DNA from 3 places in the Dysgonomonas sp. Marseille-Q5470 genome. Region 1 is predicted to be linked to each of the others. Evidence: riboswitches for the same ligand, from Rfam matches in the RefSeq annotation. Region 1 holds a riboswitch; each other region holds the start of a gene.

What was found. Region 1 has a riboswitch for cobalamin ahead of QOX35_RS12305 (TonB-dependent receptor plug domain-containing protein). Riboswitches for the same ligand answer to the same signal wherever they lie in the genome.
Region 2: another riboswitch for cobalamin. It lies ahead of QOX35_RS05580 (cysteine-rich CWC family protein); the one in region 1 lies ahead of QOX35_RS12305 (TonB-dependent receptor plug domain-containing protein).
Region 3: another riboswitch for cobalamin. It lies ahead of QOX35_RS12845 (TonB-dependent receptor); the one in region 1 lies ahead of QOX35_RS12305 (TonB-dependent receptor plug domain-containing protein).

What each region holds. Positions count from the first base shown of each region.
Region 1 is NZ_CATNVE010000007.1:92,515-102,837, forward strand. Features, by position in the region: gene QOX35_RS12300 (NHL repeat-containing protein) at 39-1,157, opposite strand; gene QOX35_RS12305 (TonB-dependent receptor plug domain-containing protein) at 1,170-3,161, opposite strand; cobalamin riboswitch at 3,255-3,436, opposite strand; gene QOX35_RS12310 (RluA family pseudouridine synthase) at 3,650-4,591, shown strand; gene QOX35_RS12315 (helix-turn-helix domain-containing protein) at 4,604-5,158, shown strand; gene QOX35_RS12320 (AMP-binding protein) at 5,201-6,856, shown strand; gene secDF (protein translocase subunit SecDF) at 7,121-10,108, shown strand; gene dnaB (replicative DNA helicase) at 10,291-10,323, opposite strand, start outside.
Region 2 is NZ_CATNVE010000002.1:535,816-546,138, forward strand. Features, by position in the region: gene QOX35_RS05550 (glycoside hydrolase family 127 protein) at 1-2,193, shown strand, start outside; gene QOX35_RS05555 (hydroxymethylglutaryl-CoA lyase-like TIM-barrel protein) at 2,215-3,726, shown strand; gene leuB (3-isopropylmalate dehydrogenase) at 3,984-5,054, shown strand; gene QOX35_RS05565 (50S ribosomal protein L25/general stress protein Ctc) at 5,325-5,903, shown strand; gene pth (aminoacyl-tRNA hydrolase) at 5,920-6,483, shown strand; gene QOX35_RS05575 (RNA-binding S4 domain-containing protein) at 6,592-7,011, shown strand; cobalamin riboswitch at 7,127-7,330, shown strand; gene QOX35_RS05580 (cysteine-rich CWC family protein) at 7,519-7,734, shown strand; gene QOX35_RS05585 (phosphoenolpyruvate carboxykinase (ATP)) at 7,990-9,723, shown strand; gene ppc (phosphoenolpyruvate carboxylase) at 9,878-10,323, shown strand, end outside.
Region 3 is NZ_CATNVE010000008.1:47,980-58,302, forward strand. Features, by position in the region: gene QOX35_RS12800 (alpha-1,3-galactosidase-related protein) at 1-583, shown strand, start outside; gene QOX35_RS12805 (glycoside hydrolase family 43 protein) at 593-1,723, shown strand; gene QOX35_RS12810 (SGNH/GDSL hydrolase family protein) at 1,723-2,925, shown strand; gene QOX35_RS12815 (NUDIX hydrolase) at 3,361-3,777, shown strand; gene QOX35_RS12820 (winged helix-turn-helix transcriptional regulator) at 3,842-4,195, opposite strand; gene QOX35_RS12825 (NAD(P)H-dependent oxidoreductase) at 4,273-4,818, shown strand; gene QOX35_RS12830 (GNAT family N-acetyltransferase) at 4,952-6,175, opposite strand; gene QOX35_RS12835 (endonuclease/exonuclease/phosphatase family protein) at 6,315-7,187, opposite strand; gene QOX35_RS12840 (cobyrinic acid a,c-diamide synthase CobB) at 7,387-8,730, opposite strand; cobalamin riboswitch at 8,799-8,994, shown strand; gene QOX35_RS12845 (TonB-dependent receptor) at 9,044-10,323, shown strand, end outside.

The sequences.
Region 1 (10,323 bases):
CTCATAGAAATATAACTATGAGTTTGTATGAACTTCGCTTATTTGACTGTAGGATATACTGCAATCGGATTCAAACCTTTTGTGTCAAATGTTTTAATTAATTTACCATCTGTATTGAAAACATACATATCTCCATCGGTCTTATAGTCTGATGTACCTATAAAGATATACTTTTTCACAGGATCTGATGATATACTATATGGTTTGTTCAATACTGTACCATCAGTGATAAAGTTATTAGTTAACACCTTTTCTGCTTTAGCATCATATACACTATATGTTATAATCTGATTCCAATTGGCATCGTATTGAGAATATATAATGTATATATTATCGTTACATATTGTCATCCATGTAGCATTTCCTACCTGAGTTACTTCTTGTGTATCTGCATCTATTCGTTGCAATGTATTTGGAACATCATTATAATTTCCATTTGATATTACATAGATATCCCCTTGACTATCTACAACCATTTTATCAGGATTTATAACAACATCTAGCATCTTAATCTCTGTAAAAGTCGCTACATCTACAACCGAAACTGTTTTATCATAACCAGTAGCTGTATTATAGTCCAACCCTCCTGAATTTGCGACATATAATTTTCCTTTGGATGCTCGTACATATTCAGGGTTACGGCCAACTTTGACCTCAGCTTCAATTTTTAAAGTATTCGGATTTATTTTGGCCAAATACCCATCAAAATATGTGACATATACTTTACCATCATAAGCTGTAAGATTTCTCGGCTGTTGCTTTTTTCCATCTTTAGTAGATTCTATAGTACTTAATATTTTACCCGTTTTGTCCAAAACATAAATAACAGCAGATCCTGATACTGCTATATAAGTTCTATCTCCGTAGGTTATTATATCTTGTCCAGTATCTCCCAGTCCTTTACTATTTATTGATTCGAAGACATTGTAAGTAACCTTTCCTGTTTCATAGTCGTAATAAGCAATATTTGCGTTATTACTTCCGCTTTTTCCACTATTTAATATGTATGATCCTGTTCCTGCCAAAGGTGGCTCAACAATAGGTGGTTCAACAACAGGTGGTTCAACAACAGGATAGCCTTCGTCATCACTACATGATGCGAATCCTAAAACTAATGCTACAAAGAGAAATGCGTAAAAAATCTTATTTATTTTCATATGAATAAATATTTAAAAATTATAATTAGCTGATATTGTAAAAGATCGTCCCGGCATAGGATAATATTGTACAATTTGATAATTCTTGTTTGTCAGATTAATTAAATTGAGTTGGAGGCGTAAGCTATTATTATTTAATATAAAAGACTTATTTAGTGAAATACTATGATCTGTATATGATTCTATCTCATTTTTGGGTATATTCTGATCAAGAGCGTAACGTTTGCCTGATATAATAACAGTATATGCAAAATTTAACAAAGGGTTTTCTAAACTTACCGATGCCGAACCATAATGACGCGGTGTGTAAGGGATTTGATCTTTATAGTTTTTACTATTTTTATCTGTTACATCTATAACTCTCTGATAACTATAATTGCCTGTGATATTTAATGATATTTGGGATGTTAACAATGTATGAAGACGGAGATTCAGATCCACTCCGGTCATATCGACCTTTCCATAATTACGCATCTTAAAAATGTTCATTGTAGGAAAAGGCACAATTTTATCATCTACTTTATTTTTGTAACCATCTAAAGATATACTCATAAAGTCAATAGTCTCAGATATTTTTTTTGTCCAAGTCAATCCCACATTGTATTGTGTTGCATATTCCGGTTTCAGATTTATATTGCCCATACGTGTGTAATACATATCATCAAAAGTTGGCACTCTAAACATCTTTTTATAAGACCCACGAAGTCTTAAATTAGCTTCTTCGAAAGGTAAGTATGATACACTTATAGATGGTGTTACCTTTTTCTTATCTTTAGGGGAGTCTCCCGTCTGAACGCTTTCGTCAACATATGTAGCTAAAAGGCTTCCAGTTACGGTTAGATATTTATTAGTAAATTGTGCAGCCAAAGCTGTGAGTGATGAAATTCTCTTCGGCTTGTCCACATCTTCAAAATTACTATTCAACTTATTCTGAAATATATCTTCAAATAAACTTATGGATAGATATTTTAGAGGCTTGTACATCATACCTACCGATGCATAATATTCATACTGAGTGATGCGGTCTTCTTGTTTATTTTCTGCTGTATTATTGGTTATTGACAAATATTTATAATGGTTGCGACTGAATTTTAATTGCCCTTTTATACTTATTTTATCATTAAGTCTATTTTTGTAATATAGTTGGGAGAACAAATCCTTGTTCCATACTCTTTCGTCATTATCGTCTCTGTAGAAAATTACAGAACCCGGCAAACCTCTTTCCGAATCATAATAATTTACTTTAAATTTCAGCTCGCCGGCTTTGCCTATATTCCCATAGAGGTTTAATTCTGTACGCCAGATATCAACATCAGAATTCCTACGCTTACGCTCTTCAGTTTGATCCGCATTTTTAAATGTGAATTTATATCTTCCATCTGCTCTTTCCCATCCTGTATTTAACGAAAGAGAGAATTTCTTATTCAGTCGGTGTGCATAATAGACAGTAGGATTGAAAAGCCCATAAGAACCAGCTTTAACTTGTATATTTCCATTATATGATTTATTCTTAAAGGCAGGATTTGATGTTATTACCTCTAATAAGCCGGCTGATGCATATGATCGTGCTGCCTGAAATATATCATCAGACTGACCAATAGAGAGAGTTATCATAGAAACATTATCCAATGAAAAACGGCTGATATCGATCTGTCCGGATTGGACATTACTCATCGTAACACCGTCATAACTAACTGCAGTATGTTGCGCCCCCATCCCCCTTATAGAAACAGTTTTCATACCGCCAATACCGCCATAATCTTTTACTGTAACTCCCGAAAAACGGCGGACAGCATCTGAGACGGACAGTATTCCTATTCGTTCAATCTCTGTATTATCAATAACTTGAAGTGGAGTTGTAGATCGTGAGACAGAAGGTTTGATCTGTGCAGAAATTTCTATCTCTGACAGTTTCTTTGCATTGAGACTATCATTAATCTGAGCCTGTATGTGCATACAGCCTACTACAAATAAAAATATAAGGGAGAATAAAAAAGTCCTCATCTTCACAAATTATTCAATAAAATGCTTTCGATAAGAACAAAGAAAAGACTATATAATCTTGACACTGTTTCTTAAGCTCTATTCCTCGAAAGCTGTCCGAACTATTACTTTGCAGGTCTTCTGACTTACTCCAACTTGTACAGCCTTCCCATTTTGAATAACAGTGGCTATGTTGCACAAGCTTTACAGAGCTTACAGCAGCGGGTCTGTTCAGGATTTTCACCTGATTCCCTTTCAATTCGTTAACAAACGAAACAAAGTGCTGCAAAGGTAAGGATAAATTATATTGAAAGACAAAATATAAATGTTAATTCCACCAGCATGCTTCATGCGAAAGATATTATCCTGTGTTTTATGACTCTATGCATTAAAGTTCTCCAACCTTAAGCAGCCATGATTTAAATTAATATTTGTAAATCGACATCTAATGTTGTGTTTATCTTAAAAGAAAAACGCTTACCTTTGTTTCATATTCATATATAAATGAAATGAGGAATACAACCAGAGATAAAGTATTGCAGGAAATAAAAGTTGATCAACCGGCTCAATTGCTAGATTTCCTTGTCCAGAAAGAAGTGCGTAAAAGTCGCAACGCAGTTAAATCGCTTCTTGCACATAAACAAATCAAAGTAAACGGAAAGCTTATCACTCAATTCGATTTCGAACTGAAGGCAAAAGATAAGGTCTCTGTTATGAAATACGATCAGTCTCGAAAAGAAAAAAGATTGAAGGGATTAAAGATTGTATTTGAAGACGACGACTTACTTGTCATCGAAAAAGAAGCAGGATTTTTATCTGTAGCTACAGATAAGGAAAAGTCACGCACTGTATATAATTCTCTGAATGAATACGTAAAGAAAAAAGATAAAAAAGCACGTGTTTATGTTCTGCATCGCCTCGACAGAGAAATTTCGGGACTAATGATCTTTGCGAAAGATATGGAGCTACAGGATATTTTCCAGAAAAACTGGGACAACCTTGTACCTAAGTATTCATACATGGCAATTGTAGAAGGACGCCCGAACCCTAAAAATGGAACTGTAACATCGTGGCTTACCGAGAACAAGAACTTTGTAATGATGTCATCCCTTATCGACAACGGAGGACTGAAATCTGTTACTCATTACAAGACACAAAAATCCAAAGGCGGCTATTCACTATTGGATTTTGACCTTGAAACACGACGCAAGAATCAAGTAAGAGTACACATGCAACAGATCGGACATCCGATTGTTGGCGATAAGAAATATGGTGCTTCAAATAATCCGATCAAAAGAATTGCCCTTCATGCCGGGGGACTAATTTTGAAACATCCAAGAACAGGGGAATTGCTTGAATTTAAAGCCGGCATCCCTAAAGCAATGCAAATACTAATATCCGAAACGCAAAAAGAAAGAAAGGATAAGCCCGAAAAAGAGGAATCAATTTAATACATTTTAGGTATGAATGAAGATATTAAGCAGATAGGTCAGCGTCTGAAAGGTCTCCGTGAGGCTTTGGATATGACGACCGAAGAGTTCGCTTCATCATGTGGTATCGATCCTGTGGTATACCTCGAATATGAAGAAGGGAGAAAAGATTTGACTATCAGTACACTGAAAAACATTGCGTCGAAACATAATATAGATGTTTCTGTACTGATGTTTGCCGACGAACCTCGCATGAGTAGCTATTTTTTGACGCGCAGAGGAAAAGGTTTAGCTGTGAAGCGTGTTTCAGATTACAGCTATCAGACGCTAGCCGGTGGATTTAACAATCGAAAGGCTGATGTGTTTGAAGTTACTGTAGAACCAAAGCAAGATAGTGTAAGGATACATCATAGCACACATACCGGGCAAGAGTTTAACCTTATCCTTGAAGGACGGATGCTTTTACAAATAAATGGGAAAGATTTGATATTGGAAGAAGGTGATAGCATCTACTTCGATTCAAGCCTGCCGCATGGAATGAAAGCTCTGGACGGAAAACGAGTGAAGTTTATTGCTGTTGTGCTGTAAGCTGGTATTTTCATTTACTAAAAGATTAATCACCATTATATAATGTTGGAAAAATTTGTAAAACAAATTCATTTTACTTCAACTGAAGATTTTGCAAAGCATTATCACGTTGAGATTCCTGATAATTTTAATTTTGGATATGATGTAGTTGATGAATGGGCACGAATAAACCCTACCAAAAGAGCTATTTGTTGGGGAAATGACCAGGGAGAACACATCGATTTCACATTTGCAGACATCAAAGAACAGAGCGACCGTACAGCTGCTTATTTCCAGTCGTTAGGCATAGGACATGGAGATATGGTAATGCTTATCATGAAACGACGCTACGAATTCTGGTTTGCTGTTATAGCTCTGCACAAGATAGGTGCTGTTGCGATTCCGGCGACTCATCTATTAACAAAAAAAGACATTGTTTATCGCAATAATGCGGCAAGTATAAAAGCAATTCTGAGTGTAAATGACGAAACAGTCATAAGTCACATAAATGAAGCAATGGCGGAGTCGCCAACAGTGAAGTGCCTTATTGCATGCGGAGAAAATATACCTTCGGGATGGAACGACTTCCATAAAGGAATAAAAGAAGCGAAACCTTTTGTACGTCCCGATCATGTAAATACCAATGATGATATTTCTCTACTGTATTTTACTTCAGGTACAACAGGAGAACCGAAAATGGTAATTCATAATTTCGCTTACCCTTTAGGACATATTGTAACAGCTAAATATTGGCACAACCTGCACGAAAACAGCCTGCATCTTACAGTTGCCGATACGGGATGGGCAAAAGCCGTGTGGGGAAAACTATACGGACAGTGGATAGCCGGTGCGGCTGTAATGGTATTTGATCATGAAAAATTTACACCTCAATTGGTATTACACCTTATAGAGAAACATAAAATCACTTCTTTTTGCGCACCTCCGACAGTATTTCGCTTTATGATTCGCGAAGACCTGTCTCACTACAACTTATCTTCGTTGGAGTATGCCACTACAGCAGGTGAAGCTCTCAATCCATCTGTTTTCGAGGCATTCTATAAAGGTACAGGAATAAAGATGATGGAGGCTTTCGGGCAAACTGAAACCACGCCGACGATTGTTACTTTCCCATGGATGGAACCAAAACCCGGAGCAATGGGTGTACCCAACCCGGCGTATGATATGGACTTGATAGCAGCTGACGGTCGCTCGGTAGAAGATGGCGAAGTAGGTGAAGTTGTTATCAAGACCGACAAATGGAAACCGCTAGGTCTATTTATGGGTTATTATCGTGACGAAGCTCTAACAAAACAGGTATACCATGATAATGTATATCATACGGGAGACATGGCTTGGCGCGACGAAGATGGTTATTATTGGTTTGTAGGACGCATAGACGATGTTATCAAAAGTTCGGGATACCGTATCGGACCTTTTGAAGTAGAAAGTGCTTTGATGACACATCCGGCTGTTGTAGAGTGTGCTATCACCGGAGTACCGGACGAAATACGCGGACAGGTAGTAAAAGCCACTATTGTATTAGCTATGGACTATAAGAACAAAGCCAATGATCACCTGAAGCGTGAGATACAAGACCACGTAAAAAAGGTTACAGCTCCGTACAAATACCCTCGCATCATCGAGTTTGTTGAAGAACTACCTAAAACAATTAGTGGAAAGATCAAACGAGCGGAAATAAGAAAACAGGAAGAAAATTAATAATACATCGATGCAAGAACATGTTTATCGGCATAGAGTATAAAACTATTATCTACCGATTTGCATATTTGCTTAATCTCTAATTTCTTTATATTTATTATGATTTGTAAAGAATAAAAGATTATATTTGCACGCCTAAAAGTGTGCATATATCTCCATTAGGCCTCATTTTATTGAAAAGAGGTGTCCGGGATATATGTGTATTTTATTAATTTTGAAGAAAATAGAAATAATATAATTAAATAACAAAAAGTAAAATCCAAAATGCAAAACAAAGGCTTTGTAATTACTTTTGCAATACTCCTAACATTAGTTTGTTTGTTTTACTTGTCTTTTACGTTTGTAACAAGAAGTTACGATAAGAAAGCGGAAGAATACGCAGCTGCATACGCTACGGAGCATGCAAAAGGCGATCAACTACTCTATGATGAGTTGTATAATAAGCAATATACTTTCTACATAGACTCAATGTCTACAGAGAAAGTTTGGCCTAAAGGTATCCTTGGCATTGGAGATAGCATTGGCTATACTCTGAAAGAATGCCGTGAGAAAGAAATTGGCCTCGGACTAGACCTTAAAGGTGGTATGAGTGTTATTGTGGAAGTTGATGCTGCCGCAGTACTTCGTTCACTTGGAGATCCCGACAATGAGGCGTTTCAAACAGCTTTAGGACAGGCTTCGGACGAAAACAGAAAAGGAAGTAACCGAGACTATATCTCTATTTTTGTTGATAAATTCAAAGCTAGTAACGGTAATAACAAATTAGCATCGATATTCAGTACAAAACTGAGAGATCAGGTATCTCCTACGGATGATGATAATAAAGTAGTAGCTGTTTTAAGAACAGAATTGCAAAGCGTTGCTGACAACTCATTCAATGTGTTGCGTACACGTATCGACCGTTTTGGGGTAGTTGCTCCTAACATTCAGAAACTAGACCGTGCAGAACGTATACTAATCGAATTGCCGGGAGTTAAAGAACCTGAACGTGTGAAGAAACTATTGCAAGGTAGCGCAAATCTTGAGTTCTGGAAAACATACAACCTACAGGAAATCCAAAACTATATTGAGTTGATGGATCAGCGTTCGAAAGAAGTGTTAGCTGCAAATGGTACTACTGCACCTGTAACTACAGATTCTCTAGCTGCTGCAACCACAGACTCTGTAAAAGTAGAAAGCACCGATAATCTTGGATTTACAAAACCTCTTCGTTCATACTTTACAACCTTTGCAGGTGGAGCTATCGTAGGTTTTGTAAATAAAACAGATACAGCTGCCGTAAATAGAATTTTACACAGATATCAAGATTTATACCCTGGCGACTTAACATTTGCTTGGGGCTTCAAAGCTGAAGATCTAAAAGAAACACAATTTGCACTATATTCACTTCGTGGTGATGGTATCAAAAAAGGTCCGGCTCTTGACGGAGATGTTGTAATCTCGGCTAAAGCAGACCAGTCTCAACACGGTTCTGCATGGGAAGTAGATATGCAGATGAATACTACAGGAGCACAACGTTGGGCTACTATTACAGGAGCTGAACAAGGAAGAAGCATCGCTATCGTTCTTGACGGGTCTGTATATTCAGCACCAAACGTTCAAAACAAAATTGAAGGTGGTCGTTCTCAGATCACAGGTCGTTTTACTGTAGATGATGCAAAAGACTTAGAGAACGTTCTTAAGTCGGGTAAAATGAAAGCAGGTGTACATATCGTACAAGAAGATATTGTTGGACCATCACTCGGACAGGAAGCTATTACTGCCGGTATATTCTCATTCTTATTAGCCTTGGTATTATTAATGATCTATATCTGCGTTATTTACGGATTGATACCGGGATTAATCGCAAACTCGGCGCTAATTGTCAACTTGTTCTTCACCATAGGTATTCTAGCGGCTTTTGGAGCGGTGATGACACTACCGGGTATAACAGGGCTTGTATTGGCACTTGCGCTTGCTGTGGATGCTAACGTATTGATTTATGAGCGTACAAGGGAAGAATTAAGAGCGGGTAAAAACGTGAAAGTTGCCGTAGTAGACGGTTACAGACATGCATTTTCTGCTATCTTCGACGGTCACGCATCTCAGGTAATTACGGCTATCATTCTAGCATACTTCGGAACAGGTCCGATACAAGGATTTGCTACAACGTTGATAATTGGTATCATTGCTTCGTTCCTTACTTCTGTATTCCTTACACGTATATTCTATGAATATATGTTCGAAAAAGGTAAATTCAGAAATCTTACATTCTCTACATCTCTTTCTAAGAAACTGTTCTTGAATACAAATATCAATTTCTTAGGAATGACCAAAAAGGTTGTTATCTTCTCTGCCATAATTTTGGTGTCAGGATTGGCTTCATTATTTATCAATGGATTGAACGGAGGTATTGACTTTACAGGTGGACGAAACTATTTGATTCGTTTCGACAAGAATGTAAATGCTGATGATATAGAAAAACTATTAGTTCCCGAATTCCAAGGTTCTACAGTTCTTGTACTAACCAGTGGATCGGCAAGCCAATCTTCTACAACAAGTCAGGTGCGTGTTACAACAAACTACAAAGTAGAAGAAGCTACAGATGCTGTAGAAACAGAGATCAGAGCTAAAATGACCAGCGCATTGAAAGAATATCTGGCACCAAATACAACAATCGACAGCTATATACAAAGTTCTCAACGTGTAGGGTCAAGTGTTGCCGACGACTTGAAGACCGCTGCCACAATCGCAGTTGTAATTGCCGTAATATGTATGGCTGTCTATATCCTTATCCGTTTCCGCAACATAGCGTTCTCGGCAGGTACATTCTTCGCAGTAGCACACGATGCTGTATTGGTTATTTTCTTATACTCTTTACTATATAAGATAATGCCATTCTCGATGGAAATCGACCAGTCGTTTATTGCTGCGGTATTGACGGTAGTAGGTTACTCTATAAATGACAAGGTTGTAATCTTCGACCGTATCCGCGAAATCAGAAACATGTATCCAAAACGCAATATAACCGAAACTATTAATGAGGCATTGAACTCAACATTAGGACGTACGATGAATACATCATTGAGTTCTATGTTGGTTGTATTCTGTATCTTCTTATTAGGTGGTGATACTATCAGAAGCTTCACATTTGCGATCTTCATCGGTATTATTATCGGTACATATTCTTCCGTATTTGTTGCGACCCCAATAGCATGGGCTATCTTCAAGAAAGAAGAAAAAAATAAGGATACTGCAATTGAAGCGAAATAAAACTAAATAAATTGTCTTTTCGATATAGAGGCTGATTAAACAATGTAATCAGCCTCTATTTTTTTGTAGAAACTAAAGAATATATCTTTAAGCTTTCAAGAAAGATTATCAATAAAAAAATCCTTTCATTACAAAGATGAAAGGATTCTTATTATATAACTAAGATGTTTATTCTGTTCGGGCTAGAAAGGAACAAAGTCATTACCACCTCCTTG
Region 2 (10,323 bases), on a different contig from region 1:
GCCTATCTCTTAAAGATGGAGCGTGATCCAAAATTAGAAAAGCAGATAGATGATATCGCAGATATTATAGCTCAGGCTCAACAACCCGACGGCTATTTATACCCTCCTCATATTACGGGGTCTTATAAGGCCGCACCATTGTGGGGTGGCGCAGGAATGGGCGATAAGCCTTATTCGTGGGTAGTGCACAGCCATGAGTTGTACAACATGGGGCATCTATACGAGGCTGCGGCTGCATACTATCAGGCTACCGGCAAAAAGAACCTGCTGGATATTGCGACTAAGAGTGCTAAACATATAAATAAGGTCTTCTTTGAAGGGGATTCGAATTACAATGGAGGTAAGCCTGTTAACCAAGCTCCCGGGCATGAAGAAATAGAAATCGCATTGGTGAAGCTTTATCGTGTGACCGGAGATCCGCTATATCTCAATATGGCGAAAAAGTTTATCGACATACGAGGTGTAACTTATGTGCCCGACGGAAAAGGAACCATGTCGCCCGAATATGCACAGCAGCATGCGCCTGTACGTAAGCAGGATAAAGCAGTAGGACATGCCGTGCGTGCGGTTTATCTTTATTCGGGTATGTCTGATGTAGGTACATTGACGGGAGATACAACTCTCCCGCCTGCTTTGGATAAGATCTGGGGCAATATTGTGGACACACGGATGCATATCACAGGTGGGCTGGGGGCTATACATGGCATTGAAGGCTTTGGCCCTGAATATGAATTGCCAAATAAGGAAGCATATAATGAAACGTGCGCCGCTGTAGGCAATGTATTCTTTAACCATCGTATGTTCCTTCTCGAAAAGGATGGGAAATACATGGATGTTGCCGAAGTGTCACTCTTGAACAATGTTCTAGCGGGAGTAAATCTTGAAGGAAACAAGTTTTTCTATGTTAATCCTCTTGCCTCTGATGGTACGGTCGATCGTTCATATTGGTTTGGAACTGCTTGTTGCCCTACAAATTTGGCGAGGCTTATTCCTCAAATTTCGGGTTTGATGTATGCGCATACCGATAATGAAATTTATTGTTCTTTCTACACCGGAAGTAAAGTAGATTTTGCTCTTACATCCGGAAAAGTAGCACTAGAGCAAAAAACGAATTATCCGTTCGATGAAAGTATCCTATTAACTGTAAATCCCGAAAAGAATGATCAGACATTTTCAATAAAAATGCGAATTCCTACGTGGGTCGGTTCTCAGTTTGTCCCTGGTAAATTGTATAGCTATGTTGATAATAATTCGAAAGCGTGGGAACTATATATAAACGATAAGAAGGTCGGAAATTTATCTTTTAAAAAAGGTGAAGTTTCTCTTGACAAAGGTTTTGTTTCTATCTCCAGAAAATGGAAGAAAGGAGATAAAGTAGAGCTTAAACTACCTATGCCTGTTCGTTATTCACATGCTATAAAGGAAGTGAAAGCAGACAATGACAGGGTAGCTATCTCCAGAGGTCCGTTAGTATATTGTGCAGAGGGTATTGATAATACTGAAGATGTGAACAGGTATTATCTGACTAAAGTTTCAACAGATGCTAAGGTACAGAGAGATGATACAGGAATATTGAAGGGGATAGACCTAATAAAAAATGTTTCGGCAGACTATATAGATGTAAAAGGCAATATTCATCAGACTTCACTGAATCTTATTCCATATTATGCATGGAACAATCGAGGAGTTTCGACAATGAATATTTGGTTTGCTGAGAATCAAAAGAAAGTGCGTGAAAGCGTTGCGATTCTTCCTGTAGCGATAAAAGATATAAAAGCGACTTATACAAACGAAGGCGAAAATGTATTCTCTATTGTTAACGGAAAGCATCCGAAGAGTTCTAAGGATACAGAAATAAATAGATGGACTTCTTGGAACAAAAAGGGGGAAAAGCAAAGCATCGATTTCACTTTCGAGAAGCCTACTGATATAAAAGCCTTTTCGGTTTATTGGTATGAAGACAACGGCGGAGTTCGTTTGCCGGATGTTTGGAACCTGGAGTATAAAGATGATAGTGGTTCTTGGAAGCCATTCCCATTATACAGTACCGATTCATATAGTTTGCTCAAAGATCAATTTAATCTTGTGCATTCTGATGGAGATTCTTTTGTTGTAGAAAGTATCAGATTGAATATAACGCCAAAAGCCGACAGTGCGGTTGGTGTCTTGCAAGTGCGGTTTGATATTAAGTAATTAAGAAAATTAAAGATTACCATGATAGAAATAATGGACACAACCCTGAGAGACGGCGAACAAACATCGAGTGTTTCGTTTTCGGCTCAGGAGAAGATGAGTATAGCTCACTTGTTGCTGGTCGATCTCGGCGTAAATCGTATCGAGGTAGCATCGGCTCGTGTTTCGAATGGTGAGTTTGAAACTGTAAAAAAAATCGCTAATTGGGCTAAATCCGCAGGATATATAGATAATATTGAGATATTAGGATTTATTGATAAAGGGGCTTCGCTCAATTGGATAAAAGACACAGGATGTAAAACTATAAACCTGTTGACAAAAGGTTCGTATAAGCATGTGACCGAACAGCTGCGCAAAACACCCGAACAGCATCTTGATGATATTAAGGCTGAGGTGGAATTGGCTCAAAAGTTGGGTATCACAGTCAATGTATATCTCGAAGATTGGTCTAACGGAATCGTGAAATCTGAAGATTACGTCTATTATATGATGGATGGAATGAAGGATTTGCCGATAAAGCGATTTATGCTTCCCGATACCTTAGGGGTATTGAACCCACATAGCGTATGGCGCTGTTGTCGCCGGATGATAAACCGTTATAGAGACCTTCATTTTGACTTTCATGCTCATAACGACTATGATCTTGCTGTGGCGAATACAATGGTGGCAGCAGAAGTGGGAGTGAGAGGCGTGCATCTGACGATGAATGGACTCGGCGAACGAGCAGGAAATGCTTCCCTGGCCAGTGTGATTGCAGTTTTTCACGACCAATTGAAATTAAAAACTTCAATAAAAGAAGAAAATATAAATAGGGTCAGCCGTGTAGTAGAGTCTTACTCGGGACAGGTAATCTCCGCTAATCAGCCAATTGTCGGAGACAATGTTTTCACACAGTGTGCCGGAATACATGCTGATGGTGATAACAAGAATAACTTGTACTATAACGATTTGTTTCCGGAACGTTTTGGTCGTGTTCGTGAATATGCATTAGGTAAATTGTCTGGTAAGTCTAATATCCGAAAGAATATTGAGGCTTTGGGTATTGAACTCGACGAGGATGATATGACTAAAGTGACAAACCGAGTGATAGAATTAGGTGATAAAAAAGAAATTATTACGCAAGACGATCTGCCATATATCATTTCGGATGTGTTGAAAAACAACGAGAAGGAAAGAAAAATCAAGATATTGTCGTTTGCATTTTTATTGACAAAGGGCTTGCGTCCTACAGCTACGGTAAAAGTAGAAATTGAAGGGCAGGAACACGAATGGACTGCACCGGGGGACGGACAGTATCATGCTTTTTCGAAAGCTTTGTATAAGATATACTCACGTTTGGGTAAGCCTACCCCTACGTTAGTGAACTATGCTGTTTATATACCACCCGGCGGGCGTACCGATGCTTTGGTGCAAACGGTAATTACGTGGGAATTTAATGGTAAGACTTTCAAGACAAGAGGTCTTGATGCCGACCAGACAGAAGCAGCGGTAAAGGCTACCGAAAAGATGCTGAATATGATCGAAGATCTGTAAGTGACTTTTCTGCAAATGAAAGAAGAGCCGTTGAATGGGTTGATATAGCAAAAGGTATCGGGATAATGTGTATTGCTATGGGGCATATTGTTTCAATACCAGATGCTTGTTACAAGATAATATATCTGTTTCATATGCCTCTTTTCTTTATTGCTTTTATCGTATCTTTAATAGATTTGAAATTACGCAGGTACTTTTTTAGGAAAATATAAGAATAAACAGATTCAAAAATAATTACAATTTTAAAATATAGATTGATGAAATTAAACATTGCAGTGCTCCCTGGAGACGGAATAGGGCCTGAAATTATAGAACAGGCATTGAGAGTGACAGAAGTAGTTTGTGAAAAATTTGGTCACGAACTTTCTTATGAATATGGTATTGTTGGAGCTTCGGCAATCGATCAGGTCGGTAATCCATATCCTGATGGAACGCACGAATTGTGTATGGCTTCTGATGCTGTGCTGTTTGGTGCAATCGGAGATCCTAAATATGACAACAACCCTTCAGCAAAAGTACGTCCCGAACAAGGACTTTTGGCTATGCGAAAAAAGTTGGGATTGTATGCTAACCTTCGTCCTGTAAGTACGTTTCCTACACTAGTACATAAATCGCCCCTTCGTTCCGATTTGGTAGACGGTGCTGATTTTATGTGTGTGCGTGAATTAACGGGAGGTATGTATTTTGGTCGCCCACAAGGACGTAGCGAAGACGGAGATACTGCTTATGATACTTGCGTATACACTCGTGAAGAAGTAGAGCGTATACTTCATCTTTCATATAAATATGCTCAGATGCGTCGCAAAAAAGTGACGGTGGTGGATAAAGCGAATGTATTGGCTACTTCTCGTCTATGGAGGCAGGTTGCTCAGGAAATTGAAAAACAATATCCTGATGTGGAAACCGAATATATGTTTGTAGACAATGCTGCTATGCAGATTATTCAATGGCCTAAGCGTTTTGATGTACTTGTTACAGAAAACTTGTTTGGAGATATACTTACCGATGAGGCTTCTGTGATTACCGGATCGTTAGGTATGTTGCCATCGGCATCTATTGGTATTCACACATCTGTGTTTGAACCGATACATGGTTCGTATCCTCAGGCAGCAGGCAAAAATATCGCAAATCCATTAGCCACTATTCTTTCGGCAGCAATGATGTTCGAATATGCATTCGAACTGAAAGAAGAAGGTAAACTGATTCGTGATGCTGTTAATGCATCTATGGATGCAGGAGTAGTAACTGAGGATATTGCATCGAAAGAAGGAAAAGCTTATTCTACATCGCAAGTAGGCGACTGGATTGTAAATTATTTGAAGGGATAAATTTTTTTCTATGATATTGTGAAGAGGCTGTTCGTTGCGTACAGCCTCTTTTCGTCTTTATCTCAATAGTGATATGCCTGATAGGTTACTTTCAATGGGCTCTTTCCATTTAATATTTGCATATTGTAGTCTTCTACAAAATATTACTTTCATAAACATTAGGAAAAAAGATGTAAAATATTTATCTTTGCACCGCTTTTATAAGCCCGTACGTGTGATGGGAATAAGGAAGCAATCCTTAATTTGAGTAACACAATTTAAAATTAAAAGATGAAAACGTTTGAATTAAAAGGAGAAGCCAGAACAGATCTTGGCAAAAAAGCGACAAAAGCATTTCGCAAAGAAGACAAAATCCCTGCTGTAATTTATGGTGGAGATCAAACTGAAGCAATTGCTTTTACTGTTACAAACAGCGATGTTCGCAAACTTGTTTATACTCCTGAGATTTTCCTTGTAAACCTAACAATAGGAAAAGACAGCTATAAAGCTATATTGAAAGATGTACAGGTACACCCGGTAACAGATGCTATCTTGCACCTTGACTTCCTTCATGTATTTGAAGGCAAACCAATTGTAATGGACGTTCCTGTTATTTTGGACGGACTTGCAGAAGGTGTAAAAGCAGGGGGTAAACTTTCGCTTGACTTGCGTAAGATTAAAGTAAAAGCTCTTTACGATAAGATCCCTGAGAAAGTACACGTTGACGTAACAAGCCTTGCTCTTGGAAAATCTATCCAGGTAGGTGAACTACACTTCGAAGGACTTGAACTGTTAAATGCTAAAAATGCCGTTGTTTGTCGCGTTCAATTGACTCGTGCTGCAAGAGGTCTTGCTGCTAAAAACGGCTAATAATAGGATATATTGAATGAAATACTTGATTGCCGGCCTCGGTAATATTGGTAGAGAATACGAATATACCCGCCACAATATAGGATTCAGAGTATTGGACGCTTTAGCTAAAGCGTCCAATATTGTTTTTGCTGACAGGCGTTATGGCTTTGTGTCTGAACTAAAGGTCAAAGGACGTACTCTTATTCTGCTAAAGCCATCTACTTTTATGAATCTTAGCGGAAATGCTGTTCGTTATTGGCTAAACCAAGAAAAGATACCGATTGAGAATCTTTTGGTAGTTGTAGATGATCTTGCTTTGCCTTTTGGTTCTTTACGCCTCAAAGGAAAAGGCAGTAGTGCCGGACATAACGGACTGGGTAATATACAATCTGTACTAGGAACACAAGATTATGCCCGCTTACGGTTTGGTATAGGTAACGAATTTTCTCGGGGTGGTCAAGTTGGCTATGTGCTCGATAATTTCAGTGACGAAGAGGAAAAAGAGCTTCCTGTGAAACTGGAGACCTGTGGCGAAATAATCAAAAGCTTTTGTCTGGCAGGTATCAACAATACCATGAACCAATACAATAATAAATAAAACCAAAGAAGTTAGAAACGAATATCTTTTGTATCTAATATATAACTTTGATAAATGATGTGAAGCCGGTCTTGTTTGCGGACATATTGGCAAAATTCTGATTTTATTATGAAAGAACCTAAAAACGAAGTACGTATAGACAAATGGCTGTGGGCTGTTCGTCTTTTCAAAACTCGTTCTATAGCAATAGAAGCATGTAAAAAAGGACGTATCTCGATCAAAGGAGTTACTATAAAACCCTCTCGATCAATTAAGGTAGGTGATGTGATAGAAGTGCGACGTCCTCCGGTTACTTATTCCTTTGAAGTCCTCAACCTTTCCGAAAACAGAATGGGAGCGAAGCTTGTGCCCGAATTTATGAAAGATGTGACTTCACCATCTCAACTTGAAATATTGGAAATGTCTAAGGTGAGTGGCTTTGTCGATAGAGCTAGAGGAACGGGGCGGCCAACAAAAAAAGACCGTCGGGAGTTAGATCAGTTTACAGAGGATTACTCCTTCTTTGATGATTGGGATTTGGAAGATTAAAAGCAGAAATTATTGTTCGAAACTTATTCCTTGCAGAACACACTCTTATGAAATAGTAATTCATTATACCATCAAAAACTTTCTTATTTATATTTGTTCTTATTTATAATTCTATATCTTTGTTACCATAATTGGTGTTATATATTCGAAGTCTTGGATATATAATGAAAAGGGAATCAGGTGTAAATCCTGAACAGTCGCGCTGCTGTAAGCTTCGCTAAACGTTTATACAAATCCTCAAAGCCACTGTTTTTCATAAACGGGAAGGTCGTATAAAACGGAAGTAAGTCAGAAGACCTGCCAAAAAAATAAATTTCATCTTTCGCGAAAAAAGATAGAAAGCTCAAGAGATTTTTCTCTGATTATAGAAAATTGATTTTGGTTGAAGTATTTATACTATGATCTCTTGCAATGTCATATTTCGGTATCTGCAAATGAGGTTGTATATTTTAAATAAACCTTCTCCTGATCTTATTATATATTCAATAACAATAAAAACTTACAACAATGAAAAAGATATGTCAAAGATGTTCGGCCGCTTTCAGCTGTAGAGAAGATCGCGTAGAATTGTGTAGCTGCCGTAGAGTTTCTTTAGTTTCAGGGGTGCGCGATTATATAAAAGATAACTATAGTGACTGCCTTTGTCCTAAGTGTTTAAGCGAAACAAATACTTACTTTTTTGCCTTTGATGTTAATCCTAAATTCATAAAAGACAAAAAATAAAGTATTTATAAGCAACACCAATACAAGGTAATAGCAAAAACTTATTTTTAATTTACAATTTATTATAAATTTAGTCTTTAATTCGTTTAATTGTATAGGTAAGTTTCCTTAAATTTGATGTTGGAAAACAACGCAGTTTGAATGTTTTCAAATCAAGTATTGAAGTTTGCAATCTCCTGTCACAAATGGAGATAGGAGATTGCAAATCGATATCGAACCGGATAGAAATAATAACTATAATAAATAAAATTAAACATGTTACAAGAGTTTACTTTAGGCGAAGGAAAGGCGATTATCAATTTCACTCTTAAGTTTTGCGACACGAGGCAAAAAATATTAAATAGTTACGGTTTTCATCGGGTTATTGAAGCTTTTATACAAAGATTGAAAAAGAATGATGTCATTATTTACGATTATTATATCAAAGAATTCAAGACTGACGAAGAATTTCAAAAAACACTAATAGAAGCATTCAAGCTACTTACAGTATGTAATCCCGATGAGGTGCAAAATGTACATAACAAGTATGCTATCTTCTTCAACGATAAAGATTTATTTATAGAGCTTATAGAGCTTCTCTATGGCTTCTGGCGCAGAATGGAACGTTATACTATAGTGCATAACAATTCCATCAGCAGCGGGTTGCAAAGTGTACGTTTTTTGCATGCCAACGAGTTGTTCAATGAATTGGTACTTTCTATCTACCGCCGCATTCAAGAAACCGTAATGGGGTATCAGCATCTTGTGTATCGCCAGCTTACCGCAGGTGCAAATGCAGGGTTAACTCTTAGTGACATTACTTGGAACTGCCCAATAGAATACAATGGGTTGACTTCTATTCCATTCATTACTTCTGTTATGTTTAAACCTCCGTTTATTTCGTATACAAAAAGAAATACACGCGACGGCATTTTTCAAGAACATACAACAAATCCGGTAGAAAATATTATTCTGAATGAAGATGACTGGTTCTTATTTCCTGCTAAAGTAGGGAATATGCTGACCTTTGTTTATTTCCACAAGGACTATATGGTTCACGGATTTGCCTTGTCCAATCTTTTTGAACTAGCTAAAGCCGGTGAATATATCGGTAAAAAACCCGATATAATATACGTGTTCGGATATCCTGATGGAATAGAAGAGAAACGTACTTTCTACTATAAGGATAAGAAAAATGATATTCTTATCGGTTACGCTAATCATTGCGACGATATCGACTATTTTGGCTATATGAAAAAAATGCTTCTTACACTTCATAACGTGAAGCAAATGGAGCAAGGGCGATTGCCGCTACACGGAGCTATGGTAAACATATTACTCAAGAATGGTACAGAAGCCAATATCGTTATTATAGGAGATAGTGGTGCCGGAAAATCTGAAAGTTTGGAAGCTTTCCGTACGCTTAATGAGAAATATATACGTCATATGCGTATCGTATTTGATGATATGGGTTACCTCAAAAAAGAAGAAGATGGTACGATTAAGGGGTATGGAACCGAAATCGGAGCATTTGTCCGTATCGATGACCTTGATCCTATGTATGCCTTCCAACAGTTAGAGAGAGGTATCTATTCTAATCCTGACAAAATAAATGCTCGCATTACAATTCCTGCTGCAACTTACGATGTTATCTCTAAAGGATATAAAGTAGATTATATCTTGTATGCGAATAACTATACTGAATCTGCTCAGAAGATTGAGTTTTTTGATAATCTCGACGAAGCGATTAAAATATTCGAAGCCGGAGCCCGCAAAGCAAAAGGTACTACGACCGAAAATGGTTTGGTAACATCTTATTTTGCCAATCCTTTTGGCCCTGTACAAGAAAAGGAGCTTGCAGGCAAGCTGATCAAAGAATTCTTTAATGATATGAATAACAATGGTGTAAAAATAGGAGAGATATACACCTCACTTGCTATTGACGGACATACGAAGGATGGACCTCAATTGGCAGCAGAAGAGTTGTTTACAATGATAAATAATGATTAAGTGGAGTGGAGATGAGTTAAGTATTAGCTCGTCTCTTTCTTCGATAAAATTTGCCTGACTACTCAACGCTTACTTAAACTTTTGATAATGTATGGCGTTAAATATTATAACGGAGAAAAATACAACTAATAATTAGAATAAACCTATGAACAATATGCAACAATCCTTGATGCACGACAATATCAAGATGCTTGGCCACTTGCTCGGAAAAACGATCAATGAGGCGAAAGGACAAGATATGGTCGACCTCATAGAAACAATCCGCAGGCTATCTAAAGCATCACACTCGGGTGATATTGAAGCACATAAATCGTTGGTTAAGACATTGCAAAATCTTAGGGATGAGGAGTTCTTGCCTGTAGCACGTTCTTTCAACCAGTTTCTTAACCTTACAAATACGGCAGAACAATATAATAGTATCTCTCCCCACGCACAAGGGGCTGAGAACCCGGTTAATTTTTCTGCAGTATATGAAAAGCTTAAAGCCGCTAACTATAGCGATAGCGATATAATCAAAGCAATAGAAGATATATCTATCGATTTGGTTTTAACAGCTCACCCTACAGAAATAAATAGACGCTCGTTGATCAATAATCTGAA
Region 3 (10,323 bases), on a different contig from region 1:
ACGCTGTACAGTGAAAAATAACAGAGCGCGGAGCATATTAATATCTACGCCAAAACCGGTTTTGATAGAAGACAACTATTTTGATTCTATGATGGCAGGAATCATTATTGCGGGTGATGCCAATTCTTGGTTTGAATCGGGATATGTAACAGATGTCGTGATCCGAAACAACACATTCGTGAATATGGGCAAAGGTGGTGAAGCACCACAATCGGTATTGCAAATTTCGCCGGAAATATCGAAGTCCGAAAGATCTAAAGGCTACTATCATGGTAAAATTGTATTCGAGAACAATCTGATAAAAACATTCGATTCTCAGGTCATATATGCCCTGAGTGTGAACGAACTTATAATAAAAAACAATAAGTTTGTAGAAACTAACGATTACAAACCAATCTTTGAAGGTTTATCATTTATAGACGTTCAAAACTGTAATAGTGTAGCTATTGAAGGCAATTCATTCGAAGGTAATCGAGATGTAGAGGTAAGTGCTTCGGAATGTAAAAATGTTGTTCTGAAGAAGCAAAAAGGTTTCAAAAAAGATATTGTGAATAAACCCAATACGTTCTTTTACCAACAATAATAACTAATTATGAAGAAAACCATATATACAATCACAATTACTGCTTTAATATTATTTTCGGCATGCTCAACTAAATCTGTAACGAACAAATACTTCACCCCCGGCGCAATATGGGTGGACAACAATAATATACATATCAATGCGCATGGAGGAGGTATTCTATTCGATAATGGTGTATATTATTGGTTTGGAGAGCATAAAACCGAAGGAGAAAATGGCAATTTGGCTAATGTAGGAGTACATTGTTATTCATCTACGGATTTGTATGATTGGACAGACGAGGGCATAGCTTTGGCTGTAATGCCTTCCTCGTCGGGCAGTGATATAGAGGAAGGTTGTATTCTCGAAAGACCCAAAGTAATAAAAAACAAAAAGACAGGAAAATATATAATGTGGTTTCATCTCGAGCCTAAAGGAAAAGGATATAAAGGTGCTCTGAGTGTTGTTGCTATAAGCGATAATGTAACAGGGCCGTATACTTATATAAAAGCTGTACGCCCTAATGCGGGTCATTATCCATTGAATGTTCTGGATATACATAAATTGGACAGTCCAGCTCTCAATCTGAGTTTCGATGGAGGAAGCTTACCCGGAAATGTAGATACGCTCAATATATTAGGAAGAGATATGAAAGAAGGACAGATGGCTCGCGATATGACTTTATTTGTTGACGATGACGGCAAAGCCTATCATATCTACTCTTCGGAAGAAAACAGCACTTTACATATTGCCGAACTCTCGGATGATTATTTGTCTCATACAGGCAAATATGGAAGATTCTTTGCTGGACGCTTCATGGAGGCTCCGGCAATGTTCAAGCACAAAGGCAAATATTATCTGATGATGTCGGGATGCACCGGTTGGAACCCCAATCAAGCACGTTCGGCCGTATCGGACAATATATTTGGAGAATGGAAGGAATTTGGAGATCCCTGTATAGGAGATACAACACAAACAACCTTCCATTCGCAAAGCACCTATATTCTACCTGTTCAGGGTAAGCCTGACACCTATATCTATATGGGTGATAGATGGAATCCAAAAAACGCAATAGATGGAAGATATATATGGTTACCCATTACATTTGACGGAGACCGTTTCACTATCAGATGGAATGATAAATGGAAAATAGAAGAGTAATGAAATACCTATATCAAGTTTTTATAGTTGCCTTATTGTTGTTGGCATTACCGCAAACAATAGATGCTCAGGACAAAATAAAGATTGGTGTACTGACCAATGGAGAAGGCAGTAATATTAATTGGACAACCTCCTTGCCCAAATTTGATGTAGTTGATGCCAGCGTCAAAAGTTTCCTTGTTAGTCAACAAGGCTGGGAATTGGACAGAAGGCTTCTGCGAGAGAAACCCGAATTCTGTATTCTATACGGGGGACTGCCTGATATACTTTTGCAGCTTTCGGTGAAAGATATATCGGGAGCATACAAATATTTATGCTCTGAGATGATAAAGAACAATATTAAGCCAATTATAATAGCTACGCTTCCTGTAAGAAATCATGTAGCTATCAACTCCTCTATATATCAACTGAACAGAGAGTTAGAATCTTATGCAGCACAAAACGAAATATACTATTATTCGGCAGAAAAGGGGCTAGCTCATGAAGGAGAATTACTCCCGGAAATTTCGGATGATGGATTTATGCTTAATAATAGCGGTCTCTCACTATTCGCTAATAATATAGCTGCATTTATAGATGATGTTATTGCTCTGAAAGAAAACAGGCTTGTACCTCTTTCTACCGCACACAACCTAACCAGTAGTGCTATTGACAATATAATGAAAAACTCTCATTCAGAAATAAAAATTGTGATGCTGGGAAATTCCCTTACAGCAGGCGGAGGAAATTGGAATGCCCGACTGAATAGAAACGATACTCATAATGCCGGTCAAGGAGGATATACAACAGGACAGATGCTATGGCATATGGATAGAACTGTTATTGATACGCACCCCAAAATATGTTTTGTGATGGCAGGCATAAATGATTTGTTCAACAATATAGCCCCCGATGTTATATATCAAAATCAAATACAGATCATTAATAACTTAATAAAAGGCGGAATAAAACCTGTGATACTACTAACGCTTTATACACACAATAATCTATCTTTGGCTCAAAAGATAGATTATATCAACAATAGGATAGTTAGCTATTGCGAAAAAGAGGATATCGATGTAATCAATTTGAATCCTATCTTAGCTTCAGAACAAAGCCTAAAGGCTGAATATACAACAGACGGCACACATCTCACCGAGGCTGCATATCTCATATGGTCAAAAGAGTTGTTACACTATCTTGCAATCAAAGGCATAAAGTAATTGTAAAACATCACTAGCTAATAAAAGCTTCAATATGTTCTTCTCCTTTGACCATGTTTATGGCAAACGGAAGAAGTATATCTAACCGCTTCATTGTTTATTTTTTATATTATTTACTGCTATTAAAGTTTTGCAGTCTATAATATTTTCAAAATCTTTTCCGAGCATAATCATACCACCTTTAGTACCAATAAAGAAGATCGCAACCATTATCATAGGTTTTATCGGCTCTGCTGAACAAGTCAAAATAATAGCTAATTTTGTAAGAATAATAAAAACATTGAAACCCGAAATACGTTATTTCTGTGATCCTGTTATGGGTGATATTGACAAAGGATAGTACATGGGATCGGATGTTCCGAAATAGGCAAACAGTCCTGAAGACAATAAATTATAATTCCATCTCAGAAATAAAACAAAAAGGGTTAGAGAAATATGTGTAAAATAAAATTTATTCGTACTGTAGGGCTTCTTGTTATAAAAAATGACAAGCTGCTCCTAGCATATAGTAATAATAAAAGAGCATGGTATTTGCCCGGAGGAAAAATTGAGACTGATGAATTACCTCAACAATCTTTAGTGAGAGAAATATGGGAAGAACTAAATCTCAAAATAGATGTTAAGTTGCTAAAATACTATTGCCATATTACTGCGCCCGCATATGGTGAAGACGAAAATCTGATAATGGAGCAAGATTGTTATTTATACGAACTGCACGAAAATATATCGCCGAATAATGAGATTGGAGCTATCAAGTTTTTTGATAGTTATAGCTATGAACAGGAACCTGCACAAGTTATAGGTGTACTTCAGATATTTAAAAGACTAAAGGCTGATGGATTAGTAATCTAAAGAGAGGTCCCTGACAGAAAATATTGTTCTTATAAAGAGATAAATTTACTAAATACAATATATTCTAATCGACAGCCTCACACTTCTCTCTGACTACGGTATGTCCCCAGTTGTTTATCGCTTCGAGAGCAGGCACGAAGGTATGTCCAAATGGAGTGAGTTTGTATATAACTTTTATTGGAGGCTTTTCTCCATATACAGTTCTTGATATCAATCCCACTTCTTCCAGTTGTTTCAATTGGAGGCTCAATGTCATCTCGGTTATATCCGGCATTTCCTTTCGCAATTGGCTATAACGCTTTTCTCCATCTTTTAAGTAATATAATATCACTACTTTCCACTTTCCTCCAATCATATCCATTGCCAAACTGACTGTGCAATGATACATTTTTCCATTAAATTCAATATTCTTTGCCATATATCCAACCTATCCATTATGATAGTTATTGCAAGGTAAATTACTATAATTAGTTTTGCAACTAAAATTATTATAGTATGGCATTACTTATTTTAGCTCATCCCAATTTTAATAAATCGATAGCAAATAAAACTATTGTAGAACGATTGCAAAAAAGTAATTTGGATATAGAAATTCGAAACTTGCACGCTCTTTATCCTGACTTTAGTATTGATGTGCAAGCCGAACAGGACGCTTTGTTGAGGCACAATACAGTCGTGTTTCAGTATCCGTTTTACTGGTACAATATGCCTGCAATCTTAAAGCAGTGGTTTGACTATGTATTTGTTCATCAGTTTGCTTACGGTTCACAAGGTGACAAATTGAAAGGAAAGAATTTTGTACCGAGTTTTACCGTAGGTGCATTTGAAGACCAGTACAGAACACTTCAAAAGCATCATTTTCGGGTTTTAGAATTTTGTAAAAATCTCGAACAGACAGCATATTTTGCACAAATGAATTACATTGACCCTGTATATTTTCATGGAACATCCGGTGTGTCCGGTTATGGTGAGTATGAAATAAAAAACAGGGCTGAAAGACATGCGGAAAAACTAATATCTCTATTGTCTGAAATGCAGTAAAAAAGTTTAGCAACTCTATATGCAAAATTGTGAATAACTCTTGTCAGGCCTATTACTTAAATCATATCTCATAGTGTAATAGAAAGCAAGTCAAGTAAGAGATATAAAGCTTCAATTATTATAGAAAAAGTAATTAAAAATAATCAGAAAAATACGGTTGATTATCTGGTATTATTTGTTCTAGGACTTCAACGATATCATTATCTGCCTGAAGTCGTTCAATCCGATGCAGATATGAAGGACTACGATACGACATAAGCATAGTTGTCAATGTTTGAATATCGAGATATACAGGCTTACCTACAGCTTCACTTGTATGAGTAAGCCTGTCTTTATCATTTTTAACTAAGCCAAACGCTCCCCTATTCCATTCTGCAATCGAATCGGAAACTACAAAGTGGAAAGGAGTAAATACATCCAGGTTTTTAAACGGAAAATTATTAAGAAATTCAATCACATCAACTATTCTAGCCATATAATAAGGTTCGATTGTCTCTTGTATCTGTCCATCATCCAAAAAGAAGTGAAGAGGATCATTCTTGTATATATTTCCTTGTACCTCTTCTATCATTGAGTAATGAGCATAGACAAAATTCCATAGACCTATTCTTGCTTCTTGATTTAGATATATAATATCTTTGATATGAAATATATCTTCTTCTATCCAATATAAGATATATCCTTGCGGAATGTCATCTTTATCATAATAAACAGCCGCGGTTCTTTCCTCTTCATTTTCCCATCTCCAATATTCCTCCCACTCTTGTGTAGCTCGTATTAAAGCCCCGTGGTTGCTCCGTGCAAATTTATCATAGACTGAGATTACATCCGGATGGTTAACAGATAATCTTTCAGCAAAGCCTTTTACCGCAATGTTTTTGGGTATCTGGCTATCTTTTATTGTAAAAGTCAAATGATCGGACATTATCTCCCACCCTTTACGCCGATAATAAGGGATAGAATAGGGATACAGATAAGAGATCCATTGTCCTTTATTTTTCATTATTTGTAGACCTGATTTTATGAGATCATTCATCAAACCAAGGTTTGCATATTCAGGATATGTGCCTACTCCTGTTAACCCTCCCATTGAAAATTTTTTTCCATGAATATTTACTTGACAGGGATAAATGCATAATTGAGAGACTAGCTGATCATCATTAAACCATCCAATAACATCTGCATTCTTGAGAATGGGACGTTTAGACTTTACAATCTCGCCATCCTTATATCCACTTTGCAGGATATCGTTATTAGTTACCTGAAATACATAACGCAACAGTTCATTAAATTGGTCTATATATTCTAAGCCAAAAGGTTTTAAGATTAAACGCTCCCTTATTTTGTTTCTTTCCATAACTGGAATTATGTTATTTATACAAAGATCTTAAGTCTTCTTATTTAACAGGATACAGAAAAAAAATGTTTACATTATATCTACACTGTAAGAGGACAAAAATAAATAAATATTCCGATCTCTTTCCTTTAAACTTAGCCTAATTAGCCCATTCTGCATTTACTAATATCGGAAAATGATCTGATGGAAATTTACCGATATTATAAGTATCAGTTAACATTCCCCATCTTTTTGTCTTAAAGTGCTTACTGAAATAGATATGATCTAATATTTCGTTGTTGCTTATAATAGCTCTATCTAAATTGTCTAATTCTTCAAGAGGCTTTCCCCAAGCATTATATGAAGAGTTATTGGCATACGGTTGTTCAACATCATAATAGGTATCTCTTAAGACTCCCGAGTTATTAAGAAGCTGAGCCCAAGAACTATCCATTCCTCCATTTAGGTCTCCCATAAATATCACGGGATTATCCCCTACTATTTCTTTGATTTTTGTTAATATCAATTTACTACTTTCGTTGCGTGCATAATCTTTTTCATAATCATAATGAGCACTCAAAACGAAGAAGCTCTTACCTGATTTGATATCCTGTAATTCAACCCATGTACAAATACGATTACAACAAGGAGCATCCCAACTTTTAGAAGGTACATCAGGGGTTGCAGACAACCAGAAGTCTCCATTACTCAGTAATCTGTATTTGTCTGTTTTGTAAAATATTGCGGAATGCTCCCCTTGTCCGTTACCATCTCTTCCCTCCCCGTAATAATCATAACCGGGTAGAGCAACTTTCATATCCTTTAATTGATTCGGTAAAGCTTCCTGAGTTCCAAAGAAATCAAAATCGTGATACTGTACTAACTTTGCAATATACGGAAAGCGATCTTTCCACATATTACCCACATCGGATGAATTGTCATTTCTAACATTATACGTTCCGACATTAAATTTTTGTGCATTTAGAGTAAGGGCAGTCATGAATAATACTGCACTAATAAAAATTTGTTTCATTATTAAATTAATTTGAGAATTAAAGGTAATAAGTAAATATAATTTCTTGATGATATATTCTCAGATTATAACTTTCTATAACGGTTTATGCAATAGAACTGATAAAAAAACTTATATATCGATACATATGATAAACTATGTTATTATGAGTTGTAACCAATCATCAGAGTTGGTGCACTTGATACAAACTACACTTTTATCACTTAAATAAATGTAACAAATTCTCCATCTCAGCCCAATATATATGAGTATATCCTGCAATTACATTTTTGTAGCGTAATAGCTTTGTATCTACGGGAACCTCCTTTGCATTATACTGCTGTGTTATACTTTCCATGTTATTTTCAATATGTGAATAATGAAATTCGTGTCCTCTAATAGTTATACTATTATATTCAAATTGACGGTATCCTAATTTAAGCTTCATGTTTTCCATTGAAGCCTTTTGCTTGAAAATATCTACCATTGGATATTCTATACCATCTTTATCTGCGATAGATGAAGACAGATACATCATTCCACCACATTCTGCAAGAATATTACCTCCATTTTCCGCATAATCCTTAATAGCCTTATGTAGCAGTTTATTTTCGCTTAGCTGTTTTGCATATAATTCAGGATATCCTCCCGGGAAATAAACAAAATCTGACTTTGGCAAATATTTGTCTGTTAAAGGACTAAAGAAGGTCACCTCTCCTATTTTTCTTAAATATTCTATATTTTCATGATACATAAAATTGAAAACTTCGTCGGCTGCAACTGCTATTTTCAGACTCCGAGAAGCATGTTCGTTAATTCGCTGCGGTTCTGAATTTCCTAACTCAACTTGCGTATATGATAACAATTTATCAATATCAATATGTTTTTCTACAATTGATGCGGCAATATTAGCAAAGTCATCTAAAAGAAAATCTTGATCGATACTTAATCCTAAATGACGTGAAGGCACACTGAGATTTTCATTTTTAGGCAGATAACCTAGTGGAACTATACCAACATCGTGGCAAGCATCCGAGAGAAATTTATAATGGCTTTCGGATCCTACATAGTTAAAAATTACTCCTATAACATTTATCTTTTCATAAAACTTTTTGAATCCATACAATAATGGAGCTGCTGAATATGCCATAGATTTGGCATTTATAACCATAACAACAGGGATATCCAATAATCCTGCAATTTCGGCACTACTTCCTTTCATTTTGTTATATCCGTCAAATAGCCCCATCACTCCTTCAGTAATGCAAGCATCACTTCCTGATGCGTATTTTGAGTACAGATATCTGACGTGATTCTCTGATGATAAGAATAAATCCAGATTGACAGATTTATTGCCAGAAGCCATATCGTGATATTTCGTATCTATATAATCAGGTCCGCACTTAAATGGTTGTACCTTAAGACCTCTATTCTTTAATGCTCTTAATAAGCCTAAAGTAACTGTTGTTTTTCCTGAACCTGAGCTTGGCGCAGCTATGAGAAAACTGGAAATCACTTTCATGAGTAATCTGGTTTTATTTTCAGCAAAAGTATAAAAAGCCATCAATGAAATGAATTTTACCAAGAAAATATATTTTTTAAGAATTCTTTTTAATCCTATTTTTTTTCAATTACCTTTGAAGCCGCTTAGGTGATGTATTCAGACATTCGTCTGTTGCATAAAAGGGAATTCGGTCAGAATCCGAAACAGTGCCCGCTACTGTGAATTCCATAAAATTTTGAGTATCACCACTGCCACTGTCACAATGATGGGAAGGCCTCTCAAAATGGAACAAGTCAGGAAACCTGCCTAGCATAAATTAATAGATATTCCCGGGGTCAGGAATATAATTAACTAACATTATACTTCTTTTTTAATGAAACTAAGAATTATGCTAACAGCATTGCTATGCTGTATTGCAAGTATTTCGTTCGCTCAGTTGAGCTTGCGCGGAAGAGTCGTTGATGAAAATGAAAAGCCGATCGCTGGTGCCAGCGTATGGATTGAGTACACAACCATTGGAACATCCACAGATTTGAAGGGAGAGTTTAGTCTTGAAAAAATCCCGGAAGGTAATAATCTTCTAAGAATTAGTGCACTGGATTATAATGGAGCTCGTGAGACAATAAACAGATCTAATGACAACATCCTTATTCGGATGAAACATTCACCTCTTAAACTGAATGAAGTAGTAGTAACAGGTACCGGCACAATCAACAAACTTAAAAACTCACCCGTTGCAATAGATGTTATTTCTCAGAGGGAACTCCAAAACACGAATATTCCTACATTCGAAAACGCTATGATTGCTCTGAATCCTTCCATGTCATTTACTCCTAATGCAATGGGATCGTACATGCAACTAAATGGATTAAGCAATAGATATATACTAGTGTTAGTTGATGGTAAAAAACTTGGTGGCGATGTCGGAGGTAACGTAGACTTGAATCGCATTGATATGGGAAATATCAAGCGGATAGAAGTTCTGAAAGGAGCTGCTTCTTCTTTGTATGGTTCGGATGCAATAGCGGGAGTTATTAATATTATAACCAATAAACCAAAAGACTTAGTAAATTTTTCTACAGAGACACGCTTCTCAGAGTATGGACAATTTACTCAAAATGCTAATCTATATCTGAATGTTGGGGGCTTCTCTTCGTCTACTTCTTTTCAGCGGAATCAGGCTGACGGATGGCAACTAAATAAAAAGGAAATAATAAACGATAAAGAAGTAGATACGGATAAACAAGCTATGTTACGCTTCTATTCCGATGTTTTTAGCCAACGTTTTGGTTATAAGGCGACAAAAGAATTGAGCATGTATGTAGAGGGAAGTCTTTTCGACAAAAAATTTAAACGCCCCGTAAGTGCTTATGGGTTCGATATGAAATACGTCGACTATTCATTTGGTGCCGGTGCAAAGTATTTACTGAAAAATAATGGCTTGATTGCATTAGACTGGAATACTGACCGTTTCGAATACTTTAAAGCTTACCTGAAAGAAACCAAAGACAAAAACGGTGTCACATTTATGCCCGGAGATGAAGAATTTGTGAGAAGGCAGAAGTACAATAATATAAATCTGAAAGGTACATTCAACGCCGGAAAGTTCAATAAAGTAACTGTAGGTTCAGAGTACAAGATAGACAACCTATA